3 regions of the Streptomyces sp. NPDC000345 genome follow, and region 1 is predicted to be linked to each of the others. Evidence: riboswitches for the same ligand, from Rfam matches in the RefSeq annotation. Region 1 holds a riboswitch; each other region holds the start of a gene.

Region 1 (6,380 bases):
TCCGTGATTTTCAGCTACGCCTTTTCCTGCTCCGCAATCTCCAGAAATAGGGAATTCGAATACGCCGCGCGCGTGACACCGCTCGCGGCAGCGCGGGGACGGGCCGTCCGGGGGCGAGGGGGCGACGGCAGACCGACTACGGGACTGGTGCGGCCCGCGGCTCGGCCCAGGACCGCGCCCAACTCGTGCGGCGGCAGACAGGTCGGCTCCGAGCTCCGAGACGATCACGCCCAGCTCCCGGCGCGTTCGGGCCACTCCTTCCGGACCGCGGGACTTCTGGTCAGCTCGCCGACCGGCCGGCTGTCCACAAAACCGATCGCCTTCCGGCCCGGGCCGTGGCTACGGTTCACGCATGACTGTTACGCCCCGTGTTTCTTAGCTCGGACACCAGCTTCGACGTCACTCGTGTGTCCTTGATCTGTCACGGAGCGTAACTTCCTTGAATACTCTTCGCGGTCCCGGTCTGTTCCGGAACCGGGACTTCTCGCTGCTGCTGAGCGGCCAGTTGGTCTCTGCCATCGGTGACCAGGCTCATCTCATGGCCCTGCCGCTGATCGTGCTGGCCCTCACCGGGTCGGCTGCCCAAGCCGGGTTCGTCCTCGGCCTTGGCACCCTGTCGTTCCTGGTGTTCGGTCTGATTGCCGGCGCCCTGGTCGACCGGTGGGACCGTAAGGCCACCATGATCTGGTGTGAGCTCGGCCGGGCCGTGCTCACCGCCGGCGTCGCCATCGCGCTGTGGCTGAACAGGCTCGCCATGCCCCAGCTGTATGCGACAGCGGTGCTTGTCGGGATCCTGACCACTCTCTTCCAGGTGGCGAACACAGCGGCGTTGCCCAACGTGGTCGGTCCGCGTCAGTTGTCCGCCGCGCTCGGCTACTCGCAGTCCGCCGCCGGCGCGGTGGGCATCTTCGGAGCCTCACTCGCCGGTGCGCTCTACTCCGTCGGCCGGACCGTGCCGTTCGCCGTCAACGCTGTTTCCTTCGCGGTGTCCGCGGCGTCGCTGCGCTTGATGCGTGCTCGATTCCAAGTGGACCGGCAGGACGTGCGGACGACGTCCCGACTCACCGCCGAGATCCGAGAGGGGCTCGGCTGGCTCTGGCGCCGGCCGGTCATCCGCTTCCTCACTCTGGTCTCGGCCGCTGACAAGGTGCGATACGGCGCCGGATACCTGTTGATCATCACCCTCGCCCGACAGGTGGGTGCCTCACCGCTGTGGATCGGCGTCATCTTCAGCGGCGCGGCGGTCGGTGCCATGGCGGGGGCACTGGTCTCGGACAAGGTCACGCGCCGCTTCCCGCTGGGCCGGATCGCCGTGGTGATGCTGTGGCTGGAGGCATTGATGTTCCCGCTGTACGCGCTCGCGCCCAACCCGCTGCTGCTGGCTGCGGTCGCGGCCGCCGAGTCGCTGGTGGCCCCGGTCTATGCGGTGGCCATGACCACCCACCAGCTGGCCATCACTCCCGATGAGCTGCGGGGCCGCGCTACGAGCGCGGTCTCCACGCTCACCACGGGCGCCTTGTCGATCGGCACGCTCGCAGGCGGCGCGCTGATCACCGCACTGGGTGCCGAGCCGCTGGTCTGGCTCTGCGGAGCATGGCTGCTCATCCTGGCCCTCCTCACCACCGCCAACCGGGCCGTGCGGCAGGCGCCGCCGGCGGGTGCGCTTCCACAGCAGCAGACCGCCGGCGCGGCCGAGACCGCCGATGTGACGGACTAGCACACAGGGCTGCGGCCACCGTTGACCGTCAGTGGGCGAAGGTCACCGACGGCTCAGCGGTGGCCGCTGGTCGCACCGCCGGCCCGCTCCTGCGCTGACGCCGGCCACGTCCTGGAACAGGCGGAGAGGCCCTCCACATGCCTTGATCCGGGAAAGGCCGGTGGGCTTACGGAGTTCCCTGCCCAGGTGCGGCGCGGGCGGGCGAAGCCCTGCTCAGCCTCGGGTGCCAGGGCGAAGCGGCTCCACCTGGCTCGCGGCGCAGGTCACAGAAATCGATCTGCGACACTGGTACAGCCATGCCTAAGCCCGGAGAACTCACTTTCGTCGCCCCCCGCGGAGCCAAGAAGCCGCCGCGGCACCTTGCCGACCTCTCGCCGGCCGAGCGGAAGGAAGCGGTCGCGGAGATCGGTGAGAAGCCGTTCCGTGCCAAGCAGCTCTCGCAGCACTACTTCGCGCGGTACGCGCACGACCCCGCGGAGTGGACCGACATCCCCGCCGGGGCGCGGGAGAAGCTGCGGGACGCTCTGCTGCCGGATCTGATGACCGTCGTACGGCACCTGTCCACCGACCAGGGCACCACCCGCAAGACGCTGTGGCGGCTGTTCGACGGGACGCTCGTGGAGTCGGTGCTGATGCGGTACCCGGACCGGGTGACCATGTGCATCAGCTCGCAGGCGGGGTGCGGGATGAACTGCCCGTTCTGCGCCACCGGGCAGGCGGGGCTCGACCGGAATCTGTCCACCGCCGAGATCGTGCACCAGATCGTCGACGGGATGCGGGCCCTGCGGGACGGGGAGGTCCCCGGTGGGCCCGCCCGGCTGTCCAACATCGTGTTCATGGGGATGGGCGAGCCCCTCGCCAACTACAAGCGGGTCGTCGGAGCCGTCCGGGCGCTCACCGATCCGGCGCCGGACGGGCTCGGGCTCTCGCAGCGCGGGATCACCGTGTCGACGGTCGGGCTCGTGCCCGCCATCCACCGGTTCTCCGACGAGGGCTTCAAGTGCCGTCTCGCCATCTCGCTGCACGCGCCGGACGACGAGCTGCGCGACACCCTCGTCCCCGTGAACACGCGGTGGAAGGTGCGCGAGGTGCTCGACGCCGGCTTCGAGTACGCCGAGAAGTCGGGCCGCCGGCTGTCCATCGAGTACGCCCTCATCCGGGACATCAACGACCAGGCCTGGCGAGGCGACCGGCTCGGGCGACTGCTCAAGGGCCGGCCCGTGCACGTCAACCTCATCCCGCTCAACCCGACCCCCGGGTCGAAGTGGACCGCGTCGCGGCCCGAGGACGAGAAGGCGTTCGTCGAGGCCATCGCGGCGCACGGGGTGCCCGTCACCATCCGGGACACCCGCGGCCAGGAGATCGACGGGGCGTGCGGTCAGCTCGCGGCCACCGAGCGGTAGTCTGACCTCAGTACCAGTACATCTTCATATTCCGACAGGGGAGCGCCACAGCGCTGAGAGTGCGGCACCAGGCCGCAGACCCTCTGAACCTTGCCCAGGTCATTCTGGGTAGGAAGTTCGGTCATCGCTCAAGCTGTTGTGCCCCGCCCGGCCGCCCCGGGCGGGGCCGCGTCTCTTCCTGGTCAACCCCAGGAGGAAAACCAGTGCACACCAGGACGTTCGTGGCCGCCGCCGTCGGCCTCGGTCTCGTCACACTGTCCGCGTGCGGTACGGAGTCGTCCGACGACAGCGCGTCGAACAGCGGTTCCAAGACCGTCACCCTCGTCAGCCACGACTCGTGGGCCGTCTCCAAGAGCGTGCTCGCCGGCTTCGAGAAGGAGTCCGGGTACAAGGTCAAGGTCCTCACGGACGGCGACGCCGGGCAGGCCGTCAACAAGGCCGTCCTCACCAAGGACAACCCTCAGGGCGACGTCTTCTTCGGCGTCGACAACACCCTGCTCTCCCGCGCCCTCGACAACGGTCTGTTCCAGTCCTACGAGGCCAAGGGGCTCGACCAGGTCGGCAGCGCGTACCAGCTGGACTCCGGCAAGCACCGGGTCACGCCCATCGACTACGGCGACATCTGCGTCAACTACGACAAGAAGTACTTCGCCGACCACGAGCTGGCCCCGCCGGCCACCTTCGCCGACCTGGTCAAGCCCGCGTACAAGAACCTCCTCGTCACCGAGAACGCCTCCACCTCCTCGCCCGGCCTCGGCTTCCTGCTCGGCACGGCCGCCCGGTACGGGGACGACGGCTGGGAGGGCTACTGGAAGCAGCTCAAGGCCAACGGCGTGAAGGTGGTCGACGGCTGGGAGCAGGCGTACAACGAGGAGTTCTCCGGCTCGGCCGGCGGCAAGAAGGCCAAGGCGGACCGGCCGCTCGTCGTGTCGTACGCCTCCTCGCCGCCCGCCGAGGTCATCTACGGCGACCCGAAGCCGAGCACCGCGCCCACCGGCGTCGCGACCGGCACCTGCTTCCGGCAGGTCGAGTTCGCCGGGCTGCTGAGCAACGCGCGCAACAGCGCGGGCGGCAAGGCGCTCATCGACTTCCTGATCACGAAGAAGTTCCAGGAGGACATGCCGCTCAACATGTTCGTCTACCCGGTGGTGAAGGGCGCGGGCGTGCCCGCCGAGTTCACGCAGTACGGGCCCGCCGCCGAGGACCCCGAGACCATGGACCCGGCGAAGATCGCCGGCCATCGCGACCAGTGGGTCAAGTCGTGGACCTCGCTCGTACTGAAGTAGTCCCCGCCGGGAAGCGGTCCGGGAACGCGGCGCGGCTCGGGCTGATGGCCCTGCCCGTCGCGTTCTTCGGGCTCTTCTTCGCCTACCCCGTCGCCGCGATCGTGGCGCGCGGGCTGAGGACCGACGGGGTGTGGCGGTTCGGACGGCTGGCCGACGTCCTGGGCCAGTCCGACATCCGGCACGTCCTGTGGTTCACCACCTGGCAGGCGTTCGCCTCCACCGCGCTCACCCTGCTGGTGGCGCTGCCGGGCGCGTATGTCTTCGCGCGCCTCGACTTCCCCGGCAAACAGGTGCTGCGGGCCGTGGTGACGGTCCCGTTCGTGCTGCCGACGGTCGTCGTCGGCACGGCGTTCCTCGCGCTCGTGGGACGCGGCGGACTGCTCGACGAGCTGTGGGGCGTACGCCTGGACACGACCGTGTGGGCGATCCTGCTCGCCCATGTCTTCTTCAACTACGCGGTCGTCGTACGGACCGTGGGCGGACTGTGGGCGCAGCTCGACCCGCGGCAGGAGGAGGCCGCGCGGACGCTGGGCGCGTCCCGCCTGCGCGCCTGGCGCACGGTCACCCTGCCCGCCCTCGGGCCGGCCGTGGCCGCCGCGGCGCTGATGGTCTTCCTCTTCACCTTCACCTCCTTCGGTGTGGTCCAGATCCTCGGCGGGCCCACCTTCTCCACCCTCGAGGTGGAGATCTACCGCCAGACCTCCGAGATCTTCGACCTCTCCACCGCCGCGGTGCTGACGATCGTCCAGTTCGCGGCCGTGGGCGCGATCCTCGCCGTGCACGCGTGGACCGTACGGCGCCGGGAGAGCGCGCTGCGGCTGGTGGACGCGAACCTGACCGCCCGACGGCCGCGCGGGGCCGGGCAGTGGGCGCTGCTGGCCGGGGTGCTCGCGAGCATCGCCGTGCTGCTGGTGCTGCCCCTCGCCGTGCTGGTGCAGCGGTCCCTGGACGCGCCGGACTTCGCCTACTACCGGGCGCTGACCAGCGAGGACGGGAACGTCTTCCTCGTCCCGCCGATCGAGGCGATCGGCAACTCGCTGGAGTACGCCGCCGCCGCGACCGCGATCGCGGTGGTGATCGGCGGCCTGGCCGCGGCCGCGCTCACCCGGCGGGACGCGGGACGGCTCGTCCGGGGCTTCGACGCGCTGCTGATGCTGCCGCTGGGCGTGTCGGCGGTGACCGTCGGCTTCGGGTTCCTGATCGCGCTGGACGAGCCCCCGCTGAACCTGCGGAGCAGCTGGATCCTCGTCCCGCTCGCCCAGGCGCTGGTCGGGGTCCCCTTCGTCGTACGGATCATGCTGCCCGTGCTGCGGGCGGTGGACCAGCGGCTGCGGGAGGCCGCGGCCGTGCTCGGGGCGTCGCCCTGGCGGGTGTGGCGGGAGGTGGACCTGCCGATGGTGCGGCGGGCGCTGCTCGTCGCGGCCGGGTTCGCCTTCGCGGTGTCGCTGGGGGAGTTCGGGGCGACCGTGTTCATCGCGCGGCCCGACAACCCGACGCTGCCGGTGGCGGTGGCGCGGCTGCTGGGGCGGGCCGGCGAGCTCAACTACGGGCAGGCGATGGCCCTGTCGACGATTCTGATGGTGGTGTGCGCGGTGGCCCTGCTGGTGCTGGAGCGGTTGCGGACCGACCGGACGGGGGAGTTCTGATGCCACTGCTCGAACTGGAGCGTGCCACCGTGCGGTTCGGTGGACGGGCGGTGCTCGACGCCGTGGACCTGGGGGTCGCCGAGCACGAGGTGGTGTGTGTGCTCGGGCCGAGCGGCAGCGGCAAGTCGACGCTGCTGCGGGCGGTCGCCGGGCTGCAGCCCCTGGATGCCGGGCGTGTCTCGCTCGACGGGCGGGACCAGGCGGGGGTGCCCGCGCACCGGCGGGAGCTCGGGCTGATGTTCCAGGACCATCAGCTCTTCCCGCAGCGGGACGTCGGCGGCAATGTGGCCTTCGGGCTGCGCATGCACGGCGCCTCCAGGAAGGAACA
Region 2 (6,380 bases), on a different contig from region 1:
GAGGACGTCGGCCGCGGCGGCGTGGGCGACGTCCGCGCGGTCGTTGACCGCGAGCAGCTTCCCGTGCCGGGCGCAGGCCTCGGCGAACACGGCGAGGTGCTCCAGTTCCGCGGCGGCCTCCATGCCCTTGTCCCGCAGCTGCACGATGTCGACGCCGCCCGCGAGAACCGCGTCCAGGAACTCCGGGAGGTCGCCCTGGCGGGTGCGGGCGTCCGTGCACAGGTAGAGACGGGCGTCCGCGAGGCGGGCGCGGGCGGTGTCGGTCATCGGTGTTCCCCGTGGTTCCGTCGTGTCGTTACCGGTTGCCTCAGACGGCGAGCGCCTGGGCGCGGCGCTTCACCTCCGTACCGCGATTCTCGCTGAGGGCCTGGGCGGGGGTGCCGGGCAGGCTCTCGTCGGGCGTGAAGAGCCACTCCAGCATCTCTTCGTCGGTGAAGCCGTCGTCCCGCAGGAGCGTCAGGGTGCCGGACAGGCCCTTGACGACCTTGTCCCCGTCGATGAAGGCGGCGGGGACGTGCAGCGCGCGGTTCTCACCACGGCGTACGGCGATGAGCTGGCCTTCCTTGATCAGCTGTCGCACGCGGATCACGTCGACATCGAGCATCTCCGCGATGTCGGGCACGGTGAGCCAGGCGGGTACGAGAGCATCGGTCTTTGCGTCAATCTCGGTCACGGGGTCAAGGGTAGGCGCATGTCCGGGTGGGCCGCGATGGCCGTTCTCCGGGTGCTGCGCCGTGGGGACCGGTCGCGCCCACGCGGCGGAGCCGCTCGTGTCACGGCCCGCGCCGCTTCAGGCAGGCGCAGTCGCGGTCTTCAAGGGCCGGCCCGGATCCGCCAGTGCCTCCGCGTCCATGCGCCTGCCCGCCTCGATCAGGCGTCTGCCCTGGGCGAGATCGCGTGGGCGCCCCACCGCCAGCAGAGCCACCAGGCGGTCCTCCCGCAGCCAGCACACGCTCCAGGCCGGTCCGGCCGGATCGCCGCGCCACACCATGCGGTCGGCCACCGCGTGGTGGCCCGCGTACTGGACGAAGCGGCCGAACTGCTCGGACCAGAAGTACGGCACCGGGTCGTAGATCACCGGGGGCTCGTCCGTGGCCGTTCCGAGGATGTTGGCGGCGACCGTGCGCGGGCCCTGGAGGGCGTTGTCCCAGTGGTGGACGAGGAGGCGTTCGCCGTACCGCCCCGAGGGGAAGGAGGCGCAGTCGCCGACCGCGTACACGTCCGGCACCGAGGTGCGCAGCCGGTCGTCGGCGACGACCTCGTGGTGCGCGCCCAGTTCGACGCCGGAGCCGGTCAGCCAGGCGGTGGCGGGGCGGGCGCCGATGCCGACGACCACGGCGCCGGCGGGCAGCCGGGAGCCGTCGTCGAGGACGACCGCACCGGGTTCGACACGCTCCACGCGCGCGTGGGTGCGCAGGGTGATGCCGCCGTCGGCGTACCAGGAGGTCATCGGGGCGGCGACCTCGGCCGGCAGGGCGCCGGCGAGGGGCCGGTCGGCGGCCTCCACGACGGTGACCGCGCAGCCGGCCTCGCGCGCGGCGGTGGCGAACTCCGCGCCGATCCAGCCGGCGCCGACGACCACGAGGTCGTGCTGGCGGGCGAGCACCGGCCGCAGCCGTTCGGCGTCGTCGAGGGTGCGCAGCAGATGGACGCCGGGCACGCCCTCGGCGCCCGGCAGCCGGATCGGTTCGGCACCGGTGGCGAGCACGAGGACGTCGTAGGGGACGGGCCCGGCCTCGGTGTCCACCTCGTGGTCGGCGGCGCGCAGGCCGAGCACCTCGCGGCCGAGCAGCAGCTCGATGCCGAGGCTCTCGAAGTCGACCTCGAACGCGGAGCCCTCGGCCTTGCCGAGCAGCACGGCCTTGGACAGCGGGGGCCGGTCGTAGGGCTGGTGGGGCTCCGCGCCGATCAGTGTCACGGTGCCGTCGAAGCCCTGTTCCCGCAGGGCGACCGCGGTCTGCACCCCGGCCATGCCCGCGCCGACGACGACCACGCGCCGCCCCGCCGGCCTGTCTTCTTCCCGCCTCTGCTCACTCACCCGATCACCCTAGACATGTGACGATTCGTCAGTCAGCCGTCCTGCTCCGTGACCTGCTCCACAACGCTGGTGCCGCTGCCCTGCTGCGACTCCCAGGACCAGGTCTCCTCCAGGCGCACGCGCCCGTCGGGCAGTTCCACGACCGTCGAGACGCAGTGCCCCGAGGACGTCGACCCGTCGTGCTTGAGCTGGACGTACCGGAAGTCGAGACGGTCCCCCTGACGGGTACCCACGAGATGGCCGCGCACGACGTCGCCGCCCGCGTAGTCCGCCCAGATCACACCGTCCCGCTCGCGGTAGGCGAAGCGGGTGCGGGTGCCGACCTGGCCCGGGGCCTGGTCGGCGACGGGGGCGAGGACGAGACCGTCGAGCGAGCGGTGCATGACGAAAGGCTCCCTTTACAGGTGCGCGGAACCACGGGCTAGGGTGTGGCCAACGTAGAGCACTCGCGGGAGCCCGGACGCACCGGGCTGAGAGGGAGGCTGGCGGCCTCCGACCGTACGAACCTGATCCGGGTCATGCCGGCGAAGGGAGGGGCTGGACGCCCATGTCGCGTACACGTACATCCGACGTCCTGGTCGTGGGGGGCGGGATCATCGGGCTCGTCACGGCGTGGCGGGCCGCGCAGCGCGGGTTCGCCACCGCCGTGGTGGACCCCGAGCCGGGCGGCGGGGCCGCGCGGGTGGCCGCCGGGATGCTGGCCGCCGTCACCGAACTGCACCACGGCGAGCAGACCCTGCTCGGCCTGAACCTGGCCTCGGCCCGCCGTTACCCGGACTTCGCCGCCGAGCTGACGGAGGTCACCGGGCTGGACCTCGGCTACCGCCGGTGCGGCACGCTCGCGGTCGCGCTGGACGCCGACGACCGCGCCCATCTGCGGGAGCTGCACGCGCTGCAGGCCGGGTCGGGGCTGGATTCGGAGTGGCTCACGGGGCGGGAGTGCCGGCGCCTGGAGCCGATGCTCGCACCGGGGGTGCGCGGCGGGCTGCGGGTGGACGGCGATCACCAGATCGATCCGCGGCGGCTGGCCGACGCGCTCGTCACCGCGTGCGAGCGGGCGGGCGTGGTCTTCCACCGGGCGTGGGCAGAGCGGCTGTCGGTCGGGGGCGAGCGGGCCGTGGGGGTCGTGACCGGGGACGGTACGGCCCTGGGGGCGGGGCAGGTGGTGCTCGCGGCGGGCAGCCTCAGCGGGCGGCTGGCGGGCGTCCCGGAGGACGTGCTCCCCCCGGTGCGGCCGGTGAAGGGGCAGGTGCTGCGGCTGACCGTGCCGCCCGGGTACGCGCCGTTCCTGAGCCGTACCGTGCGGGCCGTGGTGCGCGGCAGTCAGGTGTACCTGGTGCCCCGGGAGAACGGCGAGCTGGTCGTGGGCGCGACGAGCGAGGAGCTGGGCTGGGACACGACGGTGACGGCGGGGGGCGTGTACGAGCTGCTGCGCGACGCGCACGAACTGGTCCCCGGCATCACGGAACTGCCGTTGGTCGAGACACGCGCGGGCCTGCGCCCCGGCTCCCCCGACAACGCGCCGCTGCTCGGGCCGACCCGGCTGGACGGGCTGCTGCTGGCCACCGGGCACTACCGCAACGGGGTGCTGCTGACCCCGGTGACCGGCGACGTGATGGCGCACGCCCTGGCCACCGGTGAACTCCCCGACGAGGCCCTTCCCTTCACACCCCGGCGCTTCGGTGCCGCCGTCCTCACGGAGCTGCCCGCATGAACATCTCGGTGAACGGCGAGCGGCAGATGGTCGCTCCCGGTACGGCCCTCGACAGCGTCGTACGGTCCCTGACGCCGGCGGCCTCCGGGGTGGCCGCCGCGCTGAACGAAACGGTCGTCCCGCGCGCGCGGTGGTCCGCCACGGCACTCTCCGAGGGTGATCGCGTGGAAGTCCTCACCGCCGTGCAGGGAGGATGAGCGCCGTGGCCGACGATCCCTTCTTCCTCGGCGGTACGTCCTTCTCGTCCCGGCTGATCATGGGTACCGGGGGTGCGCCCAGCCTGGAGGTGCTGGAGCGGGCGCTGGTCGCGTCCGGGACCGAGCTGACGACGGTCGCGATGCGGCGGGTGAACCCCGCCGTCCGGGGTTCGGTGCTGTCGGTGCTCGAGCGGCTGGGCATCCGGGTGCTGCCGAACACGGCGGGGTGCTTCACGGCCGGGGAGGCGGTGCTGACGGCGCGGCTGGCGCGGGAGGCGCTGGGGACCGAGCTGATCAAGCTGGAGGTCATCGCCGACGAGCGGACCCTGCTGCCGGATCCGGTGGAGTTGCTGGAGGCGGCGGAGACGCTGGTGGACGACGGGTTCACGGTGCTGCCGTACACGAACGACGATCCCGTGCTGGCGCGGAAGCTGGAGGACGTGGGGTGCGCGGCGGTGATGCCGCTGGGGTCGCCGATCGGGTCGGGGCTCGGGATCCGCAATCCCCACAACTTCCAGCTGATCGTGGAGCAGGCGCGGGTGCCGGTGATCCTGGACGCGGGGGCCGGTACGGCGTCGGACGTGGCGCTGGCGATGGAGCTGGGGTGTGCGGGGGTGATGCTGGCGTCGGCGGTGACGCGGGCGGCGGATCCCGAGCGGATGGCGTGCGCCATGCGGGCCGGTGTCGAGGCGGGACGGCTGGCCCGGCTGGCGGGCCGGATCCCCCGGCGCTACTTCGCCGAGGCGTCGTCTCCCGCGGAGGGCCTGGCCGTGCTGGATCCCGAGCGCCCCGCGTTCTGACCGCCGGACCGGTCCCGTCGTCCCTCTCCCACCCGCGCACCACCCGCTTCCCACCGGTCGAGAGGTGAACCTCGCCCGCGGGGGGCCGCACCATCTGCGGGCACCCCACCGCGGGCCACGCGACCGCCGACGCCGGCCCGTCGCGGGCCCCGAGGGCCGTTCCCCGGCCCGTCGCGGGCCCGCCCGGTCCACCGCCGGCTTTCGGCCGGTCGGTCGTGGTTCCTCCCCGGCCGTGGTGCGGGCAGGGGGTGTGGGTGGGCTTTCGCGGGGGTGCCTTCGCCTTCGGAGCGGGGTTCGCGTCACAGGTCGGCTGCAGTCCTGCTCCGAAGGGGTGGAAGCCGTGGAGGTGTCGGTGGTGGCTCGTAGACTCGCTGCGTGGACACGACCCTTCAGGACCCTCTGGTCGGGCAGGTGCTCGACGGTCGGTATCGCGTCGACGCGCGTATCGCGGTGGGCGGGATGGCCACGGTCTATCGGGCCGTGGACACCCGCCTCGACCGTGTGCTCGCGCTCAAGGTGATGCACCCGGCGCTCGCGGCCGACGGGTCGTTCGTCGAGCGGTTCATCCGTGAGGCCAAGTCCGTGGCGCGGCTCGCGCATCCCAACGTGGTCCAGGTGTTCGACCAGGGCGCGGACGGGTCGTACGTGTATCTCGCCATGGAGTACATCGCCGGGTGCACCCTGCGTGACGTGCTGCGCGAGCGCGGGGCGCTCCAGCCGAGGGCCGCGCTCGACATCCTGGAGCCCGTGCTCGCCGCGCTCGGCGCCGCGCACCGGGCCGGGTTCGTGCACCGGGACATGAAGCCCGAGAACGTGTTGATAGGGGACGACGGGCGGGTCAAGGTCGCGGACTTCGGGCTGGTGCGGTCCGTGGACACCGTGACCAGTACCACCGGGGCCGTGCTCGGGACCGTCTCGTATCTCGCGCCCGAGCAGATCGAGCAGTCCGGTGCCGCCGACGCCCGCGTCGACGTGTACGCGTGCGGTGTCGTGCTCTACGAGATGCTCACCGGTGAGAAGCCGCACGAGGGCGACTCCCCCGCGATCGTGCTCTACAAGCACCTCCACGAGGATGTGCCGCCGCCCTCCGCCGCCGTGCCGGGGCTGCCCTTCGTCCTGGACGAGCTCGTGGCCTCGGCCACCGCCCGCACCCCGGCCGTCCGGCCGCACGACGCCGCCGCGTTCCTCGCGCAGGTGCGGGACGCGCGGGGCGCGCTGAGCGAGGAACAGCTGGACGCGCTGCCCCCGCAGGCCGTGTCCGCGGCGCACGACAACGCCGATGACCGCACCAGCGTCATCCCCCGCTCGCTCACCGTGCCCAGACCGCTGCCGGTCAACGAGGACGACGTCCCCGGCGACGGCGGCTCCGTCCACCGCACGTCCCGGTTCCAGAGCCCTCCGCCCCTGCCGCCCCGGCGCCGGACCGGGCGGCCCCGGGGCGGAACGCTCGCGGTCCTCGCCGTCGTGCTGCTGGTGCTGGGGGTGGGCGCCGGCGTCTGGTACATCAACTCCGGTCAGTTCACCAAGGTCCCCGCGGTGCTGACGCAGTCCCAGGCGAAGGCGGAGAAGCGGCTGGAGGCGGCCGGCCTCGAAGTGGGCAAGGTCGAGCACGCCTACAGCGACACGATCAA
Region 3 (6,380 bases), on a different contig from region 1:
AGCTGGTGCCGCTGGGCCAGGAGGGTGCGCTCGCCGATTTCGACACGCACCTCGACGAGGCGCTGGACCGGATCCTGGCGGAGGAGCGAAGCACCGGCTGACCCGCCCGGGGCAAGCCGTGACGGAACGCTTCGCCACGGGGGTGGGGGCCCGCAGTAACGCTTCTTCTCTGATCTGCCGGTGGCTCGCCCTCCGCCGGGGCGGGGGGCGCCTCTCGGGCGCCCCGCCGCCTCAACGCTTCCGCCGCCTCAGCGCTTGCGCCGCCTGCCCCGGCCGCTCCGGGGCTGGGCGGGGCCTGCCGCCGCTCCCGCCGGAATCGACTCCGTCACCGAAGCGGCCGCTGTTCCCGTTTCCGGGCGGTCGGCCGCGACCACGAGGGCCGCGAGAGCCGTCGTGACCGGAACCGACGCCACCAGGCCGATCGAGCCCACCAGCGTGCGCACGATCTCCTCGGCGACCAGCTCGCTGTTGGCGACCGCGCCCACGCTGCTCTGCGCGATCGAGAAGAGCAGCAGCAGCGGCAGCGCGGCACCGGCGTAGGCGAGGACGAGCGTGTTCACCACGGACGCGATGTGGTCGCGGCCGATACGGATGCCGGCCCGGTACAGCCCGCGCCAGCCCATCGCCGGGTTGGCCTCGTGCAGCTCCCAGACCGCGGAGGTCTGGGTGACCGTCACGTCGTCCAGGACACCGAGCGAGCCGATGATGATGCCGGCGAGCAGCAGACCGCTCATGTCGATCGACGGGTACAGGCCGTGGATCAGGCCGGTGTTGTCGTCCGTGTTGCCGGTGAGCGCGGCCCAGTCGATGAACCAGGAGCCGAGGAAGCCGATCAGCATCAGTGAGATGAGCGTGCCGAGCACGGCTACGGACGTACGGGCCGAGAGACCATGGCACAGATACAGGGCGATCAGCATGATGGCGCTCGATCCCACCACGGCCACCAGCAGCGGGTTCGAGCCCTGCAGGATCGCGGGCAGGATGAAGAAGTTCAGGATCAGGAAGCTGGCGGCGAGCGCCACCAGCGCCATGACGCCCCGCAGCCGCCCGACGATCACGACGGCGACCGCGAAGATGATCGCCAGCACCGTCATCGGGACCCGGCGGTTCACATCGGTGACCGAGTACTGCAGGTCCTTCGGCGCCGAGGGCTCGTAGGCGACCACGACCTTCTCGCCCTCGTGCAACTGCCGTGACTGGTCCGGCTGGACGATCTCGGTGAAGGTACGGCCCGTGTCGTCGCCGGTGTCCACACGGATCGTGGCCTTCTTGCAGGTGCCGTTCGCCTGCTGCTCGGCGGAGGAGCCCTCGGCGGTCGAGGTGTCGCCGGTCGGCGTACCGCCGGAGGCGTTCACCGACTGGCAGCTCACGCTCACCACCTTGGTGACCGTGGCCTGCTGGGTCTGCCGGTCGAAGCCGACCCCGGTGCGCTCGTGCGCCGGGGCACCACCCGGCCACAGCACCACCAGCCCGACCAGCACCGCCGCCGCGAACGGGATGAGGACGGCCGCGATGACCTTGCGGAGATGCTTGGAGACCGGGGCGGCCGGGCCATGACTGTGGCTGTGCCCGTGCGTATGCCCGCGGGCGCCACCCGAACCGGCGCCGTGCCCGCCGTGCCGGCCGTCACCCGGGCCGTGCCCGCCGGTGTGCCCGTCGCCGGGGCCGTGCGCATGTCCTTCGCCGGCACCGTGCCCGGGTCCGTGTGCAGGGCCTCGGCCGTGTTCCGCACCGTCGTGGGGCTCATGCCCCCCGCCGTACGCCTCACCGGCGTCCTGCCCCTGGTCCGTGCGGTATCCCGCACCGTCACGGTGCTGGTGACCTCCGCCGTATTCCTGGCCGGGGCGGTGGCCGTGGTCTCCGCCGTATCCCTCGCCGCCGCCGTGCCCGGGACCTCTGTCCTGTTCTTGCCCCAGCGGACCACGGCCATGTCCGGGACCGGCCTCGCGGCCCTGGCCGTTGCCTGGCCCGGGACCACGCCTGAGGTCGTGGCCGCGGCCGGAGTCGGGTGCCCGCCCGGGCCCGCTGCCGAAGTCGCGGTCGTCTCCGCGGCCCTGGGAGGGCGCGCTGCGAGGACCGCCGAGAGGACCGTTCCCGGGGCCATGGCCGGGGCTGCTCCCGTGGCCGCCCCCGGGACCGTTCCCCGGGCCGCCGCCAGGACCGTTTCCGGGGCCGCCGCCGGTGCCGGGCCTGCGGGGTGGCTCGGGCGGCGGATACGGGGGCTGGTGTGTCGTGGTCACCGCCCGATCATCGCAAGAACGAAAGAGGCCCACTGTTCACCGCGCCACAAAGGACGCTAGCGTGGAGCCACCTTTTGCACACGCGGGAGCTCGGAGCACCGGGCTGAGAGGGCGCTGACCTCCGTCTTCGCGATGTTTCACGTGGAACGTCACTTGAGCCGAGTGATGTGTCACATGAACGTCGGCAGACGGTAGCCGCTGCGTCGACCGCCGAACCTGTTACCGGGTAATGCCGGCGTAGGGAGTAGGTCTCATGACCAACAAGGACGCACGCACGCCTGCCTTCACGCAGAACGCGGCCGGCGGAAACGCCGCCGACGCGACCAGCGAGAAGGCCGGGAAGTCCATCGGCTGGCACAAGGGGTACGTCGAGGGCAGCCGCCCCGACCTGCGCGTGCCGGTTCGCCAGGTGCATCTCACCAACGGTCGGTCGGTCACGCTGTACGACACCTCCGGCCCGTACACCGATCCGCTCGTCGACACCGACGTACGCAGGGGCCTGGCGCCGCTGCGCGAGAACTGGATCATCGCTCGCGGCGACACCGAGGAGTACGCGGGCCGTCCCGTCCGTCCCGAGGACGACGGCATCAAGCACACCGCGCCACGCGGCGGACTGCGCAATCTCGACGCGGTGTTTCCGGGACGCCCGCGGCTGCCGCGCCGCGGCCGGGACGGCAAGGCAGTCACCCAGCTCGCGTATGCGCGCCGGGGGGAGATCACGCCCGAGATGGAGTTCGTGGCTCTGAGGGAGAACGTTTCTCCCGAGGTGGTCCGCGAGGAGATCGCGGCGGGCCGGGCGGTGCTGCCCGCCAACGTCAACCACCCGGAGATCGAGCCGATGATCATCGGCAAGGGGTTCCTGGTGAAGGTCAACGCCAACATCGGCAACTCGGCGGTGACGTCCTCCATCGAGGAGGAGGTGGAGAAGATGACCTGGGCGACCCGCTGGGGCGCCGACACGGTCATGGACCTCTCCACCGGCCGCAACATCCACACCACCCGCGAGTGGGTGCTGCGCAACTCCCCCGTCCCGATCGGCACGGTGCCGCTCTACCAGGCGCTGGAGAAGGTCGACGGCAAGGCCGAGGAACTGACCTGGGAGATCTACAAGGACACCGTCATCGAGCAGGCCGAGCAGGGCGTGGACTACATGACGGTCCACGCGGGTGTCCGCCTCCCGTACGTCCCCCTCACCGCGAACCGCAAGACCGGCATCGTCTCGCGCGGCGGCTCGATCATGGCGGCCTGGTGCCTGGCGCACCACAAGGAATCGTTCCTGTACGAGAACTTCGAGGAACTCTGCGAGATCCTCGCCGCCTACGACGTCACCTACTCGCTGGGTGACGGCCTCAGGCCCGGCTCGATCGCGGACGCCAACGACGAGGCGCAGTTCGCGGAGTTGCGCACGCTCGGGGAACTCAACGCGATCGCCAAGCGTTTCCACGTACAGACCATGATCGAGGGCCCGGGCCACGTCCCGATGCACAAGATCAAGGAGAACATCGACCTTCAGCAGGAGATCTGCGATGAAGCTCCGTTCTATACCCTCGGCCCGCTGACCACGGACGTCGCGCCGGCGTACGACCACATCACCTCCGGCATCGGTGCCGCGATGATCGCCTGGTGGGGCACGGCCATGCTCTGCTATGTCACGCCCAAGGAGCACCTGGGCCTGCCCAACCGTGACGACGTCAAGACCGGCGTCATCACCTACAAGATCGCCGCCCACGCGGCCGATCTCGCCAAGGGGCACCCCGGTGCGCAGGAATGGGACGACGCGCTGTCCGACGCCCGTTTCGAGTTCCGCTGGGAGGACCAGTTCAACCTGGCCCTCGATCCTGACACGGCCCGGGAGTTCCACGACGAGACCCTGCCCGCGGAGCCGGCCAAGACGGCTCACTTCTGCTCGATGTGCGGGCCGAAGTTCTGTTCGATGAAGATCTCTCAGGACATCCGCAGGGCGCACGGCGGGAGCCAGGAGGAGATCGAGGAGGGCATGGCCCAGAAGTCGAAGGAGTTCGCGGCGAGCGGGAACCGCGTGTATCTCCCCCTCGCCGACTGAGGCGGCCCGGCAGGGGACCGAGGCCGTCCCGAGGGTCCCGGTCCGGGGAGTGGCTGACCCGGACCGGGCGCCCGGCCGGTCAGGCCGGGAGGTCCTGCGGGTACCAGCGGAGTTCCACGGTGTTGCCGTCCGGGTCCTGGACGTAGACCGACGTGGCGGTGCCGCGTGCGCCGAAGCGCTCCACGGGGCCTTCGAGGACCGTGAAGGTTCCCGTCCTGATGAACTCGTCCCAGTCCAGGGGGTCCACGGTGAGACATATGTGGTCGACGTTGGACTCTCCGCGGGGCCGGCCGACCAGGTCGAGGATGGTGTCGGGGGTGATCCTCACCGAGGGGAAGGGGACCTTGCCGGCCCGCCATTCGGCGACGCGTACCGGTTGCAGGCCGAGGTGTCCGGCGTAGAAGTCCAGGGCCCGCTCGATGTCGCCGACGTTGAGGACCAGGTGGTCGAATGCCTTCACGCGTAGAGCGGTCGAAGCGGTCATGGCGGGCTCCTCGGGTGGGGGTGCGGGCGGACACCTCTCACGATCCGCTGAAGGGCATCCGCCATCAAGGCAGGATCGGCATAAGATCGTTGAGCATGGCTAAACGCCGGGGGGACCGTGCTGGAACGGGTGGAGATCGAGACCTTTCTGACGCTGGCCGAGGAGCTGCACTTCGGCCGTACCGCCGAGCGCCTGCGCGTCACGACGGGGCGCGTCAGCCAGGTGATCAAGAAGGTCGAGCGGCGGATCGGGGGCTCGCTGTTCGAGCGGACCAGCAGAACCGTGCGACTCACGCCGATCGGACGGCAGTTGGCCGATGATCTGGTTCCCCTGGTCGCGGGGATGGAGGAGGCGCTCCGGCGTGCGGCTGACGCCAGTCGCGGTGTCACGGGAGAACTACGGGTCGCCTTCCTCGGCGAGGGGACGGCACCCGCCCTCCTGAAGGCGGTCGCCCTGTTCGGTGAGCGGCACCCGGACTGCAGAGTCGACGTACGGGAGGTTCAGCTGTCCAACTCCCGTGCCAGCCTGCTCGACGGCTCGATCGACGTCCTGATCGCCTCGTACCCGTTCGACGGCATGGCCTGCGGCCCGGTCATGCTCAGGGAGAGACGGGTCCTCGCGGTCGCCGCCGGGCATCCGCTCGCCGGCGAGGAGGCGGTGTCGCTCGAAGTGCTCGCGGACCATCCCGTGGTGCAGTACCCGGAGGTGACCTCGGCGGGGTTCAAACGGGACCGCACACCGGACCGCACCCCCTCGGGCCGACCGGTGCCCAAGGGGCCGACCGGAGGGTCCTTCTCCGAGATGCTCACGCTGGTGGCGATGGGCAGAGGCGTTCTGCCGGTCGGCGAACACGCCCGGCGCTACTACCCCCGGCCGGACGTGTCCTACGTACCCCTTCACGACGCGCCGCTGATCGAGCGGGGGCCGGTCTGGAGGGAGGGGAACACCACGCAGCGGATCCACGCGTTCGTCCGGGCAGCGGCCGACGCCGCGGAGAACCCCGCGTTCGCCTGAGCGCGCACGGCTCGGAAAGGCGGGGCGTCGGTGCTTGACTGAGCCCATGACTGCGCGATCCATGAGCAAGGGCGCGAACCTGCCGGTCGACTCGCCCGCAGTTCGTGTGGAACTGAGCTGGTCCGAGGGGACCGGAGGACCGGACGTCGATGCCTCGGCTCTGTTGCTGACCGCTGCCGGCCGGGTGCGGGACGACGGTGACTTCGTCTTCTACAACCAGCCGCGTCATACGTCCGGCGCCGTGACGCACCTCGGCAAGCAGCGGGCCGGCGGAGTCGTGACCGACACGGTGCAGGTGGACCTCGGCGCGCTGGAGAGCGCCATCGCGCGTGTCGTGCTGTGCGCGTCGGCCGACGGCGGCACCTTCGGACAGGTGTCCGGCCTGACGCTGCGGTTGCTCGGCCCGGACGGGCGGTCCGAACTGGCCCGCTTCGAGATGCGGGCGGAGACGGAGACGGCGTTCATCGGCGGCGAGCTGTACCAGCGCGAGGGGCGCTGGAAGTTCCGCGCGGTCGGTCAGGGGTATGCCTCCGGACTCGCCGGTCTGGCCACCGACTTCGGGATCACGGTCGACGAGGAA

The links. A riboswitch is a leader RNA that binds a small molecule or an ion and turns the genes downstream of it on or off. The one in region 1 is predicted to bind thiamine pyrophosphate.
Region 2: another riboswitch for thiamine pyrophosphate. It lies ahead of thiO (glycine oxidase ThiO); the one in region 1 lies ahead of ACFY30_RS26345 (thiamine ABC transporter substrate binding subunit).
Region 3: another riboswitch for thiamine pyrophosphate. It lies ahead of thiC (phosphomethylpyrimidine synthase ThiC); the one in region 1 lies ahead of ACFY30_RS26345 (thiamine ABC transporter substrate binding subunit).

Annotation. Positions count from the first base shown of each region.
Region 1 covers NZ_JBIAZE010000011.1:209,637-216,016, forward strand. The annotation lists gene ACFY30_RS26335 (MFS transporter) at 440-1,717, shown strand; gene rlmN (23S rRNA (adenine(2503)-C(2))-methyltransferase RlmN) at 2,014-3,120, shown strand; TPP riboswitch at 3,147-3,253, shown strand; gene ACFY30_RS26345 (thiamine ABC transporter substrate binding subunit) at 3,324-4,406, shown strand; gene ACFY30_RS26350 (ABC transporter permease) at 4,382-6,052, shown strand; gene ACFY30_RS26355 (ABC transporter ATP-binding protein) at 6,052-6,380, shown strand, end outside.
Region 2 covers NZ_JBIAZE010000031.1:10,909-17,288, forward strand. The annotation lists gene thiE (thiamine phosphate synthase) at 1-267, opposite strand, end outside; gene ACFY30_RS39190 (Rv2175c family DNA-binding protein) at 308-673, opposite strand; gene ACFY30_RS39195 (NAD(P)/FAD-dependent oxidoreductase) at 791-2,038, opposite strand; gene ACFY30_RS39200 (hypothetical protein) at 2,071-2,421, opposite strand; TPP riboswitch at 2,477-2,588, shown strand; gene thiO (glycine oxidase ThiO) at 2,586-3,752, shown strand; gene thiS (sulfur carrier protein ThiS) at 3,749-3,949, shown strand; gene ACFY30_RS39215 (thiazole synthase) at 3,955-4,749, shown strand; gene pknB (Stk1 family PASTA domain-containing Ser/Thr kinase) at 5,125-6,380, shown strand, end outside.
Region 3 covers NZ_JBIAZE010000009.1:224,073-230,452, reverse strand. The annotation lists gene ACFY30_RS23145 (SsgA family sporulation/cell division regulator) at 1-101, shown strand, start outside; gene ACFY30_RS23140 (YibE/F family protein) at 249-1,916, opposite strand; TPP riboswitch at 2,313-2,501, shown strand; gene thiC (phosphomethylpyrimidine synthase ThiC) at 2,494-4,302, shown strand; gene ACFY30_RS23130 (VOC family protein) at 4,382-4,786, opposite strand; gene ACFY30_RS23125 (LysR substrate-binding domain-containing protein) at 4,904-5,800, shown strand; gene ACFY30_RS23120 (VWA domain-containing protein) at 5,847-6,380, shown strand, end outside.